One region of the Kitasatospora sp. NPDC085464 genome, then DNA from elsewhere that is predicted to be linked to it. Evidence: riboswitches for the same ligand, from Rfam matches in the RefSeq annotation. Region 1 holds a riboswitch; the other holds the start of a gene.
What was found. A riboswitch is a leader RNA that binds a small molecule or an ion and turns the genes downstream of it on or off. The one in region 1 is predicted to bind glycine.

Region 1 (3,381 bases):
CAGCTCGCCGCAGGTCTCGCCGGCGGTCACCTCGTCGCCCACCTCGGGCAGCTGCACGTAGACGATGTCACCGAGGGCGGTGGCGGCGTGCTCGGTGATGCCGATGGTGGAGACACCGTCCTCGGCGTCGGTCAGCCACTCGTGCTCTTCGGTGTACTTCAGGTGCTCGGGGTTGCTCATGGCGTCATTCTCCAGGATGGGAAGCGGGTACGACGAAGCGGGCCGCCGCGCGGACGGCTTCGACCTGCGTCTATGGGAAAACGGGGGGCCCGGACGGGCGTCAGCGGGCGCGCTTGTAGAACGGCAGCGCGACGACCCGGACCGGCTCGTGCTTGCCGCGGACGTCCACCGCGACGGTGCTGCCCGGAGCGGCGTGCGCCGCGTCGACGTAGGCCATCGCGATCGGCTGCCCCAGCGTCGGGGACGGCGCGCCGGAGGTGATCCGGCCGATCGGGGCACCGTCGGCGGAGACCACGGTGTACTCGGCGCGCGGGACGCGCTTGCCCTCGGAGACCAGCCCGACCAGCACCCGCGGCGGGTTGGCCTCCGCCGCGGCGGCGGCCTGCTCCAGCGCCTTCCGGCCGACGAAGGCGCCCTCGTTGGTGGTCTTGTCGAAGCGGACGACCCGGCCCAGGCCCGCGTCGAACGGGGTGAGGTCGGTGGACAGCTCGTGCCCGTACAGCGGCATGCCCGCCTCCAGGCGCAGCGTGTCGCGGCAGGACAGGCCGCACGGGACCAGGCCGCGGCCCTCGCCGGCGGCGGTCAGCGCCTGCCAGATCTCCTCGGCGTCGGCCGGGCGGCAGAAGATCTCGAAGCCGTCCTCGCCGGTGTAGCCGGTGCGGGCCAGCAGCACCTCGCGGCCGGCGACCTGGGCCGGGAGGATCGCGTAGTACTTCAGGCCGGGCAGGTCGGCGTCGGTCGTCCCGGCCAGGATGGCGGTCGACTCCGGGCCCTGGACGGCGATCAGCGCGTAGGTGTCGCGGTCGTCGGTGACGACGGCGTCGAAGCCCTTGGCGCGGGCGATCAGCTCGTCGAGGACCAGCTGGGCGTTGGAGGCGTTGGCGACGACCAGGAAGGCGTCCTCGCGCAGGCGGTAGACGATCAGGTCGTCCAGGATGCCGCCGTCCTCGGCGCAGATCATGGTGTAGCGGGCGCGCAGCACGCCCAGCGCGGAGACGAAGCCGACCAGCGCGTGGTCCAGCATCTCGCCGGCCTGCGGGCCGGTGACGGTGATCTCGCCCATGTGGGAGAGGTCGAACAGACCGGCCTTGGTGCGGACGGCGAGGTGCTCCTCGCGCTCGCTGCCGTAGCGCAGCGGCATGTCCCAGCCGGCGAAGTCGGTCATGGTCGCGCCGAGGGCGCGGTGCAGCGCGTCGAGCGCGGTCAGGCGGAGGGACGACATGGCCAGGAACTCCTCGGTCGGGGCACTCAGGGGTGCACGCGCCGGACCGGACCCGCTCGGGGGCCGACCCTGCGCGCGGGCATGCGGCGGCGTGGGTCTCCCCATCTGTCGTCGAACCTGAGAGCTTCACCGCCCGCCGGCCCGCAGCTGTTTCCAGCTTGGGGGACAGCATGGCGGCTTGCACCGTGGGTGGGCGCGCGACAGGGCCGTGCGCCGCTTTCCAGATGTGCCTAACCCGTGCGGTAGGGGGGCCTGAGAGATTCCGGGGAGGACTTGCTCCTTCGGCGCCGGCTCTGCCGCCACGCTGGCGGCACTCCGGGCTCTCCCGCGCGGGTTCGAGCGGCCGGTATGGAGTTGTGGAGCCCGCGGCGCATGCCGTCGGACGCGCACATCATGGCACGTCCCGGACCGGGAAGGGAGAGGGGACCCGGTCACACGGGAGGAGGGGACCGGGTCGGGCGGGAACGGCGGACCCGACCACCCCGCGCCGTCCCGAACACGGGCCCTAGACTGCTCCGCGTCGGCGCAGCAGAGGGCGGCCGACCGGCAGAGGGCGGAATCGGCGGCGCATGGGGTACCCGGTGGAGCAGCAGCAGGGGTGGGGCGGTCCCGAGGGGGCACCGTCGGGTGGCACGTGGCCGGCCAACGAGCTGGAGCAGGTGCTGACCGCGGCCATGGGCGACCCGGGCGCGACGCCGCGGGTGATCGAGGTGCTGGCCCGCAGCCAGGTGTGGGTGCCGCTGCCGGCCGGGGCCGACCCGCAGGGGCAGGCGCTGGACCTGCCGATCATCGAGCTGGGCGGCGACCCGTACGTGCCGGTGTTCTCCTCGCAGGAGGTGTTCCTGCAGCAGGCGCCGGGGATGGCCTTCGCGATCGCGCCGGTCTGGGAGTTCGCCCGCGGGCTGCCGCTGGGCGTGGGCATCGCGGTGAACCCGGAGGCGGCGGTGGGCATCCCCGTGCCGCCGCAGGGCGTGGCCGAGCTGCGCCGCGGTCCGCGCGAGGACCGTTGGGAGGGCACGGAGGATCCGGCGGCGCCGACCGGCGGCCGGGTGGCGTTGCGCGAGCCGGTGCCGGGCGAGGACCCGGAGCACTTCCTGGCCGCCTGCCGGGCCGAACTTTCGGCCCTTCCCGGGGTGTTGACCGCGCGCCGGGCGCTGGCCAGCATCGAGGGCGAGCCGACCGTGATGTTCGTGGGCGTCCAGTTGGATCCGGCGGCCCCGGCCGAGCCGGCCGCGGTGAACGACGCGCTCGGCCGAGCGCTGGGAACCGCGCCGCTGCCGGGTGGCGTCCACCTCGTACTGCTCGACCTCGCCGACGACCCGGTGGTCGAGTGGCTGCTCACCCGGGTAATGCCTTTCTACACGCGGGTGTGAGCGGGGTTCGTTCGTAGGCACGTCGCCGTGGCGGTGGCCGGTGCCGCGCCATAGGGTGCGTGCAGACGGCCGACGGGCCGGCGGGTTCGAGGAAAGAGGCGCGGCGAGGTGGGCGCATGAGTGCGGGAACGGGAGCGGGCGGGGCGCCGGGGCCCTGGGGCCAGGCCCCGGCCGGGCACCCGGGAGCGGACCCCGGCGTGTTGGAGCACGCCCTGCGCGAGGTCGCGCCGGAGCGCTACGACGCGTACGAGCGACTGCTGCACGCGCTGGCGGACGGCCGGGTCTGGATGCTGCTCTGGCACGGCACGCCGGGCAGTCCGGACGCGCAGTACGGGAACATGGAGATCAGCGGCCACGGCTACGCGCCGGCCGTCACCTCGCCCGAGCAGCTCGCCGCGTCCGGCTGGGCGCGGGCCCACGAGGTCATCTCCGGCCGGGAGATCGCCGCGTCGCTGTACCGCACCCGCTGGGGCCTGTGGCTCAACCCGCACGCCCCCGGTGGCGGTGTCGGCGTGCCCTGGGCCGACCTGCGGCGGATCGCCGCGGGCCTGGACCGGCTGCCGGCCGGTCCGCTGAAGCTGAGCGAGCCGCAGGTCAACGCGCAGC
Region 2 (3,381 bases), on a different contig from region 1:
TCTTGTGCAGGTTCAGGTGCGAGACGTCCGCGCCGAACTTGCCCGGCTTGGCCAGACCGACCAGGGCGTTCAGGTTGGCGCCGTCCACGTAGACCTGGCCGCCGGCCTCGTGCACCATCGCGCAGATCTGGGTGATCTCGGTCTCGTACACGCCGTGGGTCGACGGGTAGGTGACCATCAGCACCGACAGGCTGTCGCGGTGCTGCTCGATCTTGGCCTTCAGGTCCTCGACGTCCACGTCGCCGTCGACCAGGGTCTTCACCACGACCACGCGCATGCCGGCCATCACCGCGGAGGCCGCGTTGGTGCCGTGCGCCGAGGACGGGATCAGGCAGACGTCACGCCGGGTGTCGCCGTTGGCGTGGTGGTAGGCGCGGACGGCCAGCAGGCCGGCCAGCTCGCCCTGGGAGCCCGCGTTCGGCTGGATCGAGACCGCGTCGTAGCCGGTCACCTCGACCAGCTGCTGCTCCAGCTGGCGGATCAGGGTCAGGTAGCCCTGGGCCTGGTCGATCGGCGCGAAGGGGTGGAGCTGGCCGAACTCCGGCCAGGTCACGGCCTCCATCTCGGTGGTCGCGTTGAGCTTCATGGTGCAGGAGCCCAGCGGGATCATGCCGCGGTCCAGCGCGTAGTCCCGGTCCGACAGGCGGCGCAGGTAGCGCAGCATGGCGGTCTCCGAGCGGTGGCTGTGGAAGACCGGGTGGGTCAGGTACTCGTCCTCGCGCAGCAGCGCGCCCGGCAGCGCGTCGGCGGCCTCGGCGACCTCGACCGCCTCGACGCCGAACGCGGCCCAGACGCCGGCCAGGTGCTCACGGGTGGTGGTCTCGTCGGTGGAGATCGAGATCCGGTCCGCGCCGTCCTGGTGGACGTTGATGCCGTTGGCGCGGGCGGCGGCGGCGATCTCGGCGGCGCGGCCCGGGACGACGGCGGTGACGGTGTCGAAGAACTCGCCGTGCAGCAGCTCGACGCCGCCGGCCCGCAGGCCCTCGGCGAGGGCGGCGGCGTAGCGGTGGGTGCGGCGGGCGATGTCGGCCAGGCCGTCCGGGCCGTGGTAGACGGCGTACATCGAGGCCATGACGGCGAGCAGCACCTGGGCGGTGCAGATGTTGCTGGTGGCCTTCTCGCGGCGGATGTGCTGCTCGCGGGTCTGCAGCGCCAGGCGGTAGGCGCGGTTGCCGTCGGAGTCGACGGAGACGCCGACCAGGCGGCCGGGCAGCGAGCGGGCGTACTCGGCGCGCACCGAGAGGTAGCCGGCGTGCGGGCCGCCGAAGCCCATCGGCACGCCGAAGCGCTGCGAGGTGCCGCAGGCGATGTCGGCGCCCAGCGAGCCGGGGGACTTGAGCAGGGTCAGCGCCAGCAGGTCGGCGGCGACGGCGACGATCGCGCCCAGGCCGTGCGCCTGCTCGATCACCGGGGTGAGGTCGCGGACCACACCGGTGGCGCCCGGGTACTGCAGCAGCACGCCGAAGACGCCCCGCTCGGCGATCTCGGCCGGGATGCCCTCGGACAGGTCGGCGACGACGACCTCGACACCGGTCGGCACCGCGCGGGTGTTGATCACCGCGATGGTCTGCGGCAGGGTCTCGGCGTCGACGAGGAAGACGCCGCCCTTGACCTTGGTGACGCGGCGGGCCAGCGCCATCGCCTCGGCGGCCGCGGTGCCCTCGTCCAGCAGCGAGGAGCCGGAGGTCGGCAGGCCCGTCAGGTCGGAGACCAGGGTCTGGAAGTTGAGCAGCGCCTCCAGGCGGCCCTGGGAGATCTCCGGCTGGTACGGGGTGTAGGCGGTGTACCAGGCCGGGTTCTCCATGACGTTGCGCAGGATCACCGGCGGGGTGAAGGTGCCGTAGTAGCCCAGGCCGATCATCGGCTGGAGAACCTGGTTGCGGCCGGCCAGCTCGCGCAGCTCGGCGAGGACCTGCGCCTCGGACCGGCCGGCGGGCAGGTCCAGACCGGTGATGGAGCGGATCGCCTCGGGCACGGCGGTGGCGGCGAGCTCGTCCAGCGAGCCGTAGCCGACGGACGCCAGCATCTTCTCCTGCGCGGCGGCGTCGGGGCCGATGTGGCGGTTCTCGAAGGGGCTGGCCAGCTCAAGCTCGGTGAGGGTCGAGGCGCCGGTGGGGCGTCCCGCGTTCGGCTGGGCGTTCATGTGGTCGAGGCCTCCTGGTCACGGACCGGCGGGGGTACGCACGCCGGCCGACCTTCCCGCTGCGGACAGCGAACTCAGCCGTGGCGGGCGAACCCGACAGGCCTCCCCCTCTGTCATCGGGACCTGAGAGCTTCGCCCGCACGGAGCGCGCTGTGAGCGCTCCGTCGGCTTGCACCGTCGGTGAGGGTGGTGGTCGCCGGCTTCCGTGCCGACACTCCTGCCCTGCTTTCCAGAGTGACCTACCCCACACGGTACGGATGCCTGAGAGATTCCGGGGAGGAGTTGCTCCTTCGGCGCTCCGACCAGCGGTTTTCGCGGCGGAGACTCTCCCGAGCGGGCTCTGCGGTCGCCGCCCAGGGTACCAGCGGGAGGCCTTCCGATCACGGGTGCTTCAGGTCACGCCGGGTCTACGCGCGTCCCCCGGACGGCGCAGCACGCAGCCCGTCCGGCGCACCCCGGTCGCGCCCGTCCGATTCATGGCATTTGGTGTGAAGTGACGGACGGAACGGGTGCTCCGGCCGCCTTCCTGCGGGGGTTCCGCAGGCCCAGCGCCCTGGAGGAATGAGTGCAGACCGACATCGACCCCCGGGACCTCATCGGCCACAAGGCGGTCGACCGCAACGGAGACAAGATCGGCACGGTCGACGAGGTCTATCTGGACGATGCCACCGGACGGCCCGAGTGGGCCGCCGTCCGGACCGGCATCTTCGGCCGGGACGCCTTCGTCCCGCTCACCACGAGCGACTTCTCCGGCGACGAGCTCCGGGTCCCGTACGACAAGTCGCTGGTCAAGGAGTCCCCGGACTTCGGTGTGGGCCAGCACCTGTCCCCCGCCCAGGAACTCCAGCTCTACCGCTACTACGGCCTCGACACCCCGGGGAGCGACGACCCGGCCGGTGAGAGCGGCGGCCACGCCGCGCAGTCCGACCTCGACTTCGGCACCGCCCCGGCCGCCGCGCCCGCGCCCGCGACGGCTGCGGCTGCGGCGGCTGCGGCCACGGCCACGGCCACCACCACCAAGCCGCTCGCCCTCCACTCGCCCGAGCCCGCCCCGACCGACACCAGCACCGCCCCGGAGGCCCACGTGCGCACCCTCAGTGCCCCCGCACCCGCCCACGCCCACGCTCCCGCTCCCGCTCCCGCCGTCACGCCTCCCGTCGAGCCGAAGCCGCAACCGCAGCCACAACCGCACCCGCAGTCGCAGCCGGCCGAGAGCACCGTGGGCGCCGCCGCTCCCG

Region 2: it holds a riboswitch for glycine, as region 1 does, so the genes downstream of both, gcvP (aminomethyl-transferring glycine dehydrogenase) here and gcvT (glycine cleavage system aminomethyltransferase GcvT) in region 1, are expected to answer to the same signal.

Annotation. Positions count from the first base shown of each region.
Region 1 covers NZ_JBITTM010000040.1:52,420-55,800, reverse strand. Annotated here, with positions in the region: gene gcvH (glycine cleavage system protein GcvH) at 1-180, opposite strand, end outside; gene gcvT (glycine cleavage system aminomethyltransferase GcvT) at 281-1,402, opposite strand; glycine riboswitch at 1,633-1,740, opposite strand; gene ACIGG8_RS31080 (enhanced serine sensitivity protein SseB C-terminal domain-containing protein) at 1,972-2,775, shown strand; gene ACIGG8_RS31075 (enhanced serine sensitivity protein SseB C-terminal domain-containing protein) at 2,892-3,381, shown strand, end outside.
Region 2 covers NZ_JBITTM010000005.1:236,370-239,750, forward strand. Annotated here, with positions in the region: gene gcvP (aminomethyl-transferring glycine dehydrogenase) at 1-2,143, opposite strand, end outside; glycine riboswitch at 2,383-2,485, opposite strand; gene ACIGG8_RS06820 (PRC and DUF2382 domain-containing protein) at 2,709-3,381, shown strand, end outside.